Regions from separate parts of the Ruegeria sp. CK1 genome, predicted to be linked through region 2. Evidence: riboswitches for the same ligand, from Rfam matches in the RefSeq annotation. Region 2 holds a riboswitch; the other holds the start of a gene.
The links. Region 2 has a riboswitch for cobalamin ahead of ACR0L3_RS09070 (DUF1636 family protein). Riboswitches for the same ligand answer to the same signal wherever they lie in the genome.

Region 1 (5,754 bases), on a different contig from region 2:
TCGCTGCCTTGTCAGGGCCGCAACAGTAATCTTCAAATGAGACGAACGACGATCCATGAGGGCTGGCTAAACCTTTCGTATAGCATTGAACGAACCGGTTTTCTGATTGTTTTCCTAAGATACCGGTCTCTGCATGAGTTTCTAGGCTTAATAGGCGCTTTCAGAAATCGACGCCATCTAGGACTTGAACCCGCCCTTCTGAACTCGGTTTAGGGAAACCAGTAAAGAGGACTTTGTGTTTTGAACTTTAGGCATCAGTTTGCGGTCGCGGAGAGGACGGAGGTCATTTCAATCTGGCGGATGGGTCACGCTATCGGTGCGCTGAGTTACTACATCAAAGGCGGCCGCTATCTTAATCTGTTCATCCTGTCGTTTTGCCCATTCCGGCCAACTGATCGTTTCGCTGGAAAAACTCGCTCGGGCGTTGACACATTACATCACCATCCCAAGATTGCGTGAAAGAACCGAGGATCAACGGCAAAAGCTCAATACTGTGAAGGCGAACTTCACAGCACTTAATTCTGGCAACAGACTATACGAATGAAATTCGGGTATAGTCTGAACAGGACTACAAGAAATTAAACCGGGTTGCATCGCAGCCTGAATTCTATCAGGTATGACGCCACTTCGGACGGGTTGGAATTTTGCTTTGCAAAACACAAAACTGAAAATCGCAGAAACGCTGAACAATTCGGTCTTATGGCGTCTTCTCAGGGAAAATCTGAGATCTCAGATGACCCTATACATCATTGCCATCATTGCAATGGTCTTGGTCGCAGCTACGACCGCCGCCGTCGCCTTTATTATGCGAGATGTCGTAGATTCTTTGTTCGAAGCGGATAACGCGTCTCAGGTTCTGGGTGTTTCCATTGCGGTGTTCGTGATCTTTCTGATCAAAGGGGTCGCGACCTACGTTCAGGTTGTCTCTTTAACACGCGCAGGCAACCGAATTGTTTCGCGCCAGCAGATCAAGCTCTACGACAAACTGCTTCGTCAGGGTGTATCTTTCTTTAACCTCACAGAAAGCTCCAACCTGCTATTAAAGGTCACGCAATCTGCCCAGGCTGCACGCCAGGTTATTGAGGTTGTTGTGACGACAGCCGTTCGCGACACATTGAGTTTGATTGGGTTGCTGGCGGTCATGTTCTACCAGCAACCGCTGTTATCGCTTTTTACATTGGTCATTGGTCCTCTTGCGATATGGGGCGTCAGGACGCTGTTGAGAAAAGTTCGAGAGATTGCCGATATGGAAATGCAGTCCCTTGGGGCGATCATGCAAGTGATCCAGGAAACATCTGGGGGTATCCGGGTCATCAAGTCGTTCGGGCTGGAAGAACGAATGGCCAAACGGATGAACGAGTCCGTCAAAAGTGTCGAGAAACGCCGAAATAAACTTGCACGCCTGCAAGCAGCCACCAGCCCTCTGATGGATATTCTAGCGGGATTTGCCATTGCATCGGTCATTGGTTTGAGTGCCGCCAACATTTTTGGGTCGGGGAGATCGACGCCGGGTGAATTGATGTCGTTTGTGACCGCGTTGATGATGGCGTATGAACCAGCCAAAAGACTGACACGCGTTCGCGTCAAACTTGAGATTGGATTGCGTCGCGTACGTATGTTGTTCAATATTATTGATCAGCCCGAAACTTTGGCCGAAGGAGACGACCCGCAAGTGTTGCCTGATGGTCCAAAGGAAGTGAAGTTTGAAAATGTAACTTTCAGCTATCGCAGCAGTGAGCCGATAATCAGAGACCTCTCTCTTACTTTTGATGCTGGAAAAACAACGGCGTTGGTTGGGTTGTCGGGGGGCGGCAAGTCAACCATTCTGAATCTTGCACTTCGGCTATACGACCCGCAGAGCGGTCAAGTTACGATTGACGGCCAAGACGTCAAGCATGCCTCGTTTAAAAGTTTGCGCGCAAACATGTCGTTTGTCGGCCAAGAAACCTTTTTGTTTTCAGCATCTATTGCGGACAACATCCGGCTTGGAAGGGAAGGGGCCTCGCGCCAGGATGTAATCGAAGCAGCAAAAGCTGCCAATGCTTACGATTTCATAATGAATTTGGAAGACGGTTTTGACACATATGTAGGTGAAAATGGGGCGTTCCTGTCCGGTGGGCAAAAGCAGCGCCTGGCCATTGCCCGAGCCTTGTTGCGAGATAGCCCTATTTTGTTACTGGACGAGCCGACTAGTGCCTTGGACTCTAAATCTGAAAAACTTGTGCAAGAAGCCTTGCAAAGGCTGACCGCAAACCGGACGACCATTATTGTAGCGCACCGCCTATCCACAATCCTTCACGCTGACCAAATCGTGGTGATTGAGGCTGGGCAAATTGTAGAAAAAGGAAGCGCCAGAGAGTTGCTGAAAAATGACGGTGCTTTCCGCGCGTTGTACGACCATCAGTATTCCAATGCTGTTGAGTCTGGCTAAACACATTCCAGTCAAGAAAATACGCTGCTGGGTCTAGCTCAATATGCGGCGAGAACGCTATCTTCCTTAATACAACAATAGGCAATCCGCTGTGGGTTCTTGATTGCAGAAATGAATATTGACGCTTCGATCATCATTCCGACGTATAATAGCTGGGACAAACTGCAGTCCTGTCTAGATTGCCTTGCGGGTCAGACTCTTGGTCCAGAGAAATTTGAAATCATTGTTGTGAACAATGCTTCTTCTGACTGTATTCCCAAAGATTTCCGGCTTCCTTCAAATGCGCGGGTTATCACAGAGGGCAAGCCAGGCTCTTATGCCGCGCGTAACAAGGGAATAGCTGCTGCGAAAGCCGATTTGTTGTTCTTCACGGACTCAGATTGTCTGCCCGTCCCGGGATACATTGAAAGCGGTCTGCGTATCGCACATCAACACCCAGACATTGGCCGCTTTGGGGGCGACGTTCAACTTATTCCAAATGGCTCCGAATGGAGTTCTGTGGAGCTGTACGATTACCACCTTGGACTTGCGCAGCAAAAATGGGTTGAGAGAGGCCGCGCGGTCACTGCCAACCTTATAGTGCGCCGATACATGTTTGACCGTATCGGTCTATTTAATGGCGATGTGTTGTCGGGCGGTGATATGGAATGGAACGACCGGGCGACTGCGGCTGGGGAACCGATTGTGTTTGCCGCCGATGCGATAGTTCAACACCCTGCCCGCAGTAGCTTGAAGGAATTTGCGACAAAAGTGCGCCGTATTGAGGGGGCAAGAATTCGCCGAAATGCCCGACGCGGGATATTAAACTATGTACCGCCAATTCAGAAGTTGATCCCTTCCTTTCGAACTTTCGCAAGTTTGCGAAAAAAGCCCGAACTCAACTTCCAGCAAGCTCTAGGTATTTGGCGCATACAATACTTGCTGCGGCTAGTTATGATCTCGGAAACAGTTCGGCTACTTTGGTTTCGGCAGTCAGATATCAGGAAATAGCAAAAGACGTCAGCAAATTCATGGTGCCTTTGCTATTGGCCCCGTGGGTTTGGCGCGTCATTTATCGCAGGCTTAGGTCCAAACTCACTATGTCTGTTTTGGATTTGAAATTGTCGCAACCTTCTCAGCGCATTTGGGTTTCGGAAATATCCTGACCACGTGAGGTGCTGCTGTTTGATTCTCAGACAGTGGAGAATTGGGAAGCCGGTGAAATTCCGGCACTGCCCCCGCAACGGTAACGAAGGTCAGATTCGGCAATCAACCACTGGGACGAGGATCCCGGGAAGGTGCTGAACTCAGGCGCAAGCCCCTTCGAAGTCCGGAAACCAGCCTCATGGATACGTCAAACCGCGGGTGGCGGTGGGGGCATGTGTTTCGGAGGCGGTCCTCGCGCGCCTGCGGACGGCTCCTGCTTGTCATCTGCCCAAGCAACGCCGCGGGGCGCGGCAGGAGAGCTAGAAGTGAGCAATATCCAAACCCTTTTGGCCCGCAGAACGCCGGGCTACGCACTGGAACAAGCCTTTTATACCGATTCAGAGGTTTTTCAGGCCGATCTTGAAACCATTCATTATCGCGATTGGCTGTTTGCGATTCCGGCGTGTGAATTGGTCAAGTCCGGTGATTATGTGACGCATACTATAGGTGCCTATCGCGTGATTATTGTACGTGGTGCAGACAACCAAATCCGTGCGTTTCACAATACTTGTCGTCATCGCGGCTCGATTATCTGCAAGGCCGCCAAGGGCCATGCACCTAAGCTTGTGTGCCCGTATCATCAGTGGACCTATGAGTTGGACGGTTCTCTGCTGTGGGCACGCGACATGGGTCCGGATTTTGAACCAAAACAACATGGGTTGAAGCCGGTTCACTGCCGGGAACTGGCAGGACTTGTCTATATTTGTCTGGCGGACACTGCCCCGGATTTTGATACTTTCGCTGACACTGCCCGGCCCTATCTTGAACCGCACGACCTGGTGAATGCCAAAGTGGCCTTTGAAAGCTCGATCATCGAGAACGGCAACTGGAAGCTGGTCTGGGAAAACAATCGCGAATGTTATCACTGTGGCGGCAATCATCCGGCGCTGTGCCGCACGTTCCCGGACGATCCCGCTGTAACCGGTATAGAGGGCGGTGAAACCCCACCTCGCATGCAAGCCCATTTTGATCGGTGCGAGGCCGCGGGATTACCTTCGCAGTTCTATTTGCATGGTGATGGGCAATACCGTTTTGCCCGGATGCCTCTGAACGAGGGTGCTGAAAGCTACACGATGGACGGCAAGTCCGCCGTGCGTCGTTGGTTGGGTCGATCGCCGTTTGCTGATGCCGGGTCGTTGTTGAAGTTTCACTATCCGACCACGTGGAACCACTTTCTTGCAGATCATTCGATCATGTTCCGTGTCACCCCAATCAGCCCAACAGAAACCGAAGTTACGACGAAATGGTTGGTTCACAAGGATGCCGTCGAGGGCGTCGACTACGATCTTAAACGACTGACCGAAGTCTGGATGGCAACCAATGACGAAGATCGTCAGGTCGTTGAAGACAATCAGCAAGGCATTAACAGTCCGGCATATGAGCCTGGTCCCTATTCGACCACGCAGGAATCGGGTGTGCTGCAGTTTGTCGACTGGTACTGCAGCAAACTGGCTAATCATTTGGCACCCGACGCGATGGCAGCGGAGTGATCACAATGAAAGATGTCAGCGTGCCAGCAACTGTCTGGCAAGACAGTGAAACACTGGAATGTGTCTCGGTGGTTCCCGAGATGCCAAATACTGCAAGCTTTTCGTTTCGCGCGCCTTCAGGGGCGCAATTTGCGTATCAACCTGGGCAATTTCTAACCTTGGAAATCCCTGCTCCGGGCCAGCCGGGCGGAATGGTGCATCGCACGTACACCATTTCGTCGTCTCCGTCGCGGCCACGGTCGATCACGATCACCGCCAAGGCGCAATCCGACAGTATCGGCACGCGCTGGATGTTGGACAATTTGCAACCCGGCATGCGGGTGAAAGCGATTGGCCCAGCTGGACTTTTCACAAATGCTGAAAGCAATGCAGGAAAATACCTTTTCATCTCGGCCGGGTCGGGCATCACACCGTTGATGTCGATGACCACCTGCATGTGGGACGAAGGGCGCGATCTGGACATTGTGTTCATCAACTGTGCCAAGCGGCCCTCGGAAATCATATTCCGTCAGCGATTGGAACAGATGGCCAGCCGGACGCATGGCTTGGACTTAAAGTTCGTAGTTGAAGAGGCCGACTCATTCCGCCCCTGGACCGGATTTCAGGGCCAGTTCAACCAATTGATGCTGGGCCTAATGGCGCCCGACT
Region 2 (5,754 bases):
CGCCTCCAAATCCCTTTAAGACCCAATGATTTATGTTATTCACTACTGCGCCCCTGCGGAATGACTTCATATCCAGGCTCCTCAGGCTCGTCATCCATCATCTCTGGCGGGAAACCTGGCGCGGTGATGTCCATCCCGGTCGCCTCTTCCAAGCGTTTGATAATGTTGGGTGACAACTCACGATCACCGTACCGGGCGATGCCATCGTCAAAGATTTTGATCATCACAGGATTGATTTCCAGCGGGACTCCGGCGCGGTCAGCCACCTCCTGAAAAAGACCAATGTCTTTTTTCACCAGGTCCATCGTAAAGGAAATATCACGCGACCCGTTTAAGATAACCTGACTTTCAGTCTCGTGCACAAATGAGGTGCCCGAGGATATCTTAATCGCTTCATATGTGGTGTTTAGATCCATACCGGCGGCCTTGGCCGTTACCAACGCCTCGGCGCACGTGATCAGGTTTGCCGTCGCCAGATAGTTCGTGAGCACCTTCAAGACCGAAGCCGACCCCAGTTCCCCAGTGTGCAGAACGCGGCGCCCCATCGTGGTAAGGAACGGCAGGATTCGCTCGAACGTTTCGCGGTCACATCCGGCAAAGATTGAGATATTGCCGGTCGCCGCCCTGTGGCACCCGCCAGATACAGGACAATCAACGGCAGCCCCTCCGCGTTCAATCACCAGCGCACCGAGGCGTTTGGCCTCAGCCTCGTCCGTCGTGGACATCTCCATCCAGATTTTGCCCGGCGCAACTTCGGGCAGCATTTGTTGCATAACCGCGTCTGAAGCAGCAGGTGATGGAAGACATGTGATCACCGCGTCACAATCTCTCATCATCTGAGCTGGGTTTTCCGCCGCTGTGGCACCTTTGGCGACGAACTCAGCAACCAGGTCGGGGTTTAAGTCATGAACTGTCAGATCTATTCCGTTGCGCAGAAGTGAGCCTGACAATTTGCCGCCGACGTTTCCCAATCCGATAAAACCGACTTTCATCTTTTCCTCCTGACGGTCGCATTCATGTTGAGTATCCGCGTTGTCTAGTGTGAAATAAAATGAATAATATGGTTCGTTATGGTCAAAATAATTTGGTGATTAATGGACCGTCTTCCCAACCCCGCATGGCTCCGCAGCTTTGAATCTGCTGCACGGCATCTGAACTTTACAACGGCGGCGCGGGAAATTGGCCTGACGCAAACAGCAGTTTCTTTGCATATACGCTCGCTTGAAGCCGAACTGGGACAAAAACTGTTCACCCGGAACGCCCGACGTTTGGAGTTGACCGAGTTGGGGCAGTCCTATTCGTTAACGGTTCGGCGTGCGCTAAGTGACATTGCGCTTTCGACAAACAGCCTGTTTGGCCCCGCGTCACGTCAAACCCTGACAATCCGCGCGGCGATTTCTACTGCAACTTACTGGTTGGCCGCAGAACTGCCGGACTTTACCCAAAAACACCCGGATATACCGGTGCGTTTGGTCTCACACATCTGGAATGACAACGTAGCGCCCAGCGACGTAGACGTGGAAATCCGGCTTGGCTACGGCGACTGGCCAGAAGTGCGCTCTGAGAAGCTGACCGAGGAAAAGCTGGTTCCAGTGCACCGAGTTGGACGCAGTACTTCGACTCTGAGCAACCTGCAGAAAGGGCCTTTGATTCATATACTTGGATACGAAGATAATTGGGCGCAGTATTTTGAGGCCAACAACTTCACGCCACCAGATCAACCGCCCCAGCATTCGGTGGATACGACGGTCGCCGCGCTACAGCTTGTCATGGCCGGAGCAGGCTACGCGACGATACTGGAACGTTTTGCGCGAAATGCAATCAGGCAAGGTGCACCGATTGATATAGCAGGCCCAGCGATTCCATTTGCCCAGTCGCATTATTTGATCAGCGCACAAGGGACTGCCCAGCCGACAGCAGCGGCGGGACTGTTTTGCGCATGGCTGCGGGATCGGCTGACCATGGATGCCGCAGTTTGACACAAGCGGGTCGCTTTCTGACCTGAGCGAATTCAACCCGCGCCTCGCGCTTGACAACCCCCCTGCCCGTGCCGCATGTCCATTTCGTTGGTGTCCACTTAAGGTGGATGAAAAGGGAATGCGTCAACGGGTTTTCCGCCAAACGCAGCCGCCCCCGCGACCGTGACCGGAGAGGGTGCCCAATGCCACTGGCCGATTAGGCCGGGAAGGCGGGACATCTGCCAGGGCTAACGCCCCGACATCCGCAAGCCGGGAGACCTGCCAGCGCCCGAAGTTGAAACCGGACGGGGTGTTCCGGTGTCGGGTCCATGTGCAGACGTGGCCCGCATGAAACCCCGTCCCCCGAAAAGAGGATTTGGGGGGATGAGAGACATGACCGAGACCGCACCCGTCGAGTTGCTGGTCTGCACCACTTGCCGCCGTGGCTTGCCAATCGAAAATGACGAACAACGGCCCGGCACGTTGTTACACAAAGCGCTGGAAGATGCAGGGTTGCCGGATGGTATCCAGCTTAAACCTGTCGAGTGCCTGTCAAACTGCGATCAGGGCTGTTCCATCGTACTGCGCGGCGGCCCCGAACGCTGGACTTTCGTTTATGAGAACCTGAACGAGGTTGATCATGTCGAGGTCATCGTCGACGGCGCGACCAAATATTTGGCCACCGAAGATGGGCTGGTGAAGTGGCGCGAACGCCCTGAACATTTCCGCAAAAACTGCGCCTCGCGCATCCCCCCGATTGGAGCCTGAGATCATGTCGAACCTTGAAAAACTCCCCGTCACTGTGATCACCGGCTTTTTGGGCTCGGGCAAGACAACGCTGGTCAAGCACCTGATGCAGAACCCGCAGGGCAAGCGTTTGGCCGTTGTCGTCAACGAATTTGGCGACGTAGGTGTGGATGGCGATATCCTGAAATCCTGTGCCATCCCGGATTGTCCGGCGGAAAACATCATGGAGCTGGCAAATGGCTGCATCTGCTGCACCGTCGCCGATGATTTCATCCCGACAATCGAGGCGCTGATGGCGCTTGAGCCGCGTCCGGATCATATCCTGATCGAAACTTCGGGCCTCGCCCTGCCCAAGCCCCTGCTGAAAGCATTCGACTGGCCGGATATCCGGTCCAAGATCACCGTGGATGGTGTGATCGCTCTGGCCGATGCCGAGGCTGTGGCCGCCGGTCGCTTCGCTCCGAATGTCGAAGCCGTGGATGCCCAGCGACTAGCCGATGACTCGATCGACCACGAGACGCCCTTGTCCGAAGTGTTCGAGGATCAGATCTCCTGCGCCGACATCATCCTGCTGACCAAGCCCGATCTGGCTGGTCCGGAAGGGGTTGCAAAGGCCAAAGAGATCATTGCAGCCGAGGCCCCGCGCCCCCTGCCCGTCGTCGAAGTCGCCGAAGGTGCCGTGGACGTACGCGTTGTTCTGGGTCTGGAAGCAGCAGCCGAAGATGACATGGACGCCCGCCCGTCGCATCACGACGGGCACCATGATCACGAGCATGACGATTTCGAAAGCATCATCGTCGAGCTGCCGGAACAGACCGATCCGGCCCTACTGGTCGCCAATATCGAACGTCTGGCCAACGAATTGAACATCCTGCGCGTCAAAGGTTATGCCGCCGTTCAGGGCAAGCCGATGCGTCTGTTGGTGCAGGCCGTAGGCGCGCGCGTGCGTCACCAGTACGACCGTCCGTGGGAACCCGGCGAAGAACGCCGTTCGCGTCTGGTTGTTATCGCCGAGCATGACGATATCAAAGAGGCCGCGATCCGCGATATCCTCGTCGGTGTCGCCGAGGCCGCCGAGTAAACCATGCACGTCGTCTTCCGCGAAAGCCACGGGTTAGAGGAAACCGAGACGCCGACCGATCTGGGCCAGAGCCCGGCGGATTTGGTGGTGCTGTCCTTTTCGGACAGCGACCTCGGCGCTTTCGCGGCAGGCTGGCATCGCGGCGGTGGGCCCGAAGGGCGCATGCCCTCAATGCGGCTGGCAAACCTGACGGCACTCAAGCACCCACTGTCCGTCGATACTTATGTCGAGCAAACGCTGGAAGGCGCCAAGGGCATTCTAATCCGTCTCATCGGTGGGGTGCCATATTGGACTTACGGGCTTCAACAGGTTCTGGCATTGGCCCAAGCCAAAGGCATCGCGCTGGCTGTTTTGCCTGCGGATGGGCGCGAAGACACCCGACTTGACGAGTATTCTACTCTGCCCATTTCTTCCCTACGCCGCCTTGCGCATCTGTGTGACACCGGCGGAGAAGTCGCAGCGCAAGCGGCACTGGCGCAGATGGCGCTCGCCGCAGGGTTATATGCCGGTCCGGTGATGGGGGCCAAAACGATCCCTGAATGTGGCGCGTGGTGCCCGGATCGTGGTGTGATCCCGGTCGACAAGGCTTTTACTGGGGACACAAACCGCGTCCTTGTGACTTTCTACCGTGCATACCTGACCTCAGCAGACACAGCTCCGGTTGCCGCGCTTATACAACGTTTTCGCGCACGTGGATTCGACGCAGTGGGTTTGTTTGCCCCGTCTCTTAAGGCACCAGCAGCCGCCGAATGGCTGCGCGAACATGTCGTGGCGCTGGCCCCATCAGCAATAATCAACGCCACTTCGTTTTCAGGCAAAGGCGCATCGGGTACGTCACCTTTGGACGCTGCCAATGTGCCGGTTTTTCAAGTCGCCCTTGCCACTTCGCGCCGCAAGGCGTGGGCCGACGCGGAACGTGGCCTCTCGCCTGCCGACCTGGCGATGCATGTGGTTTTGCCCGAAGTGGATGGGCGCATATCAGCGGGCATTGCTTCATTCAAGGAACCCGGCAAACGCGACCCGCATCTGGAATATTCCCGCTTCGCCCACCGGGCAGAACCCGAACGGATTGAGGCGATCATTGACCGCGTGACCGGCTGGCTGAACCTGCACGACAAACCCAAAGCGGATCAAATCCCAGCGCTCGTGCTGTCGACCTATCCGGGCAAAGATTGGCAGATGGCCCATGCCGTTGGTCTGGATGCTCTGGCCTCGACCGAGGCGATGCTCTCTGATCTGCAAGGCGAAGGTTACGACACCGCACCCGCAGAGCCGATTGCAGATACTCTTTTGGACGCCCGGGTTTCGTGGTCACTCCAAGACTATCTAACCGCGCTAAAAGGACTGCCCGAACAGTTGCGTTTGGACTTGCAAACAGTTTGGGGCCGGCCAGAGGATGACCCAGCTTTCGCAGATGGAGCCTTCCACTTTAATGCCCTCATGCGTGGAAAGGCTTTGATTGCCTTGCAACCCGAACGCGGCACACCAGAGTTACGCGATGACGACTACCACGACTTATCCCGCACTCCGCGCCACAGCTACATCGCGTTTTATCTCTGGCTGCGTGAAGGCTTAGGCGCAGATGCGCTGATCCATATCGGAGCGCACGGTACTCTGGAGTGGTTACCCGGAAAATCCGTTGCCCTGTCCGCCGATTGCTGGCCCGAAGCACTTATCCGAGACCTTCCAGTAATCTATCCCTTCATCGTAAACGACCCAGGTGAAGCGGCTCAGGCCAAGCGCCGGATCGGGGCTGTGACGCTGGGGCATATTCCACCCCCTTTGAAAGAAAGCGGTACGCCGGATCGCATGGTGCGGTTGGAAACGCTGTTGGATGAGTTCTCAAACGCCGACGGGCTGGACCCCAAGCGAAGGGATCGCTTGCAAATCGATATTCGGGATGAGGCGCAGGCCATAGGACTCGAAGGCGACCTTGGTCTTGATCAGGCCACCTGCACTGCCGAGGCA

Region 1: it holds a riboswitch for cobalamin, as region 2 does, so the genes downstream of both, ACR0L3_RS09460 (aromatic ring-hydroxylating oxygenase subunit alpha) here and ACR0L3_RS09070 (DUF1636 family protein) in region 2, are expected to answer to the same signal.

What each region holds. Positions count from the first base shown of each region.
Region 1 is NZ_JBQFPX010000003.1:17,946-23,699, reverse strand. It holds gene ACR0L3_RS09475 (glycosyltransferase) at 1-57, opposite strand, end outside; gene ACR0L3_RS09470 (ABC transporter ATP-binding protein) at 617-2,431, shown strand; gene ACR0L3_RS09465 (glycosyltransferase family 2 protein) at 2,543-3,421, shown strand; cobalamin riboswitch at 3,567-3,770, shown strand; gene ACR0L3_RS09460 (aromatic ring-hydroxylating oxygenase subunit alpha) at 3,883-5,106, shown strand; gene ACR0L3_RS09455 (FAD-binding oxidoreductase) at 5,112-5,754, shown strand, end outside.
Region 2 is NZ_JBQFPX010000002.1:502,821-508,574, forward strand. It holds gene ACR0L3_RS09060 (NAD(P)-dependent oxidoreductase) at 36-992, opposite strand; gene ACR0L3_RS09065 (LysR substrate-binding domain-containing protein) at 1,095-1,979, shown strand; cobalamin riboswitch at 2,051-2,259, shown strand; gene ACR0L3_RS09070 (DUF1636 family protein) at 2,352-2,726, shown strand; gene cobW (cobalamin biosynthesis protein CobW) at 2,731-3,786, shown strand; gene cobN (cobaltochelatase subunit CobN) at 3,790-5,754, shown strand, end outside.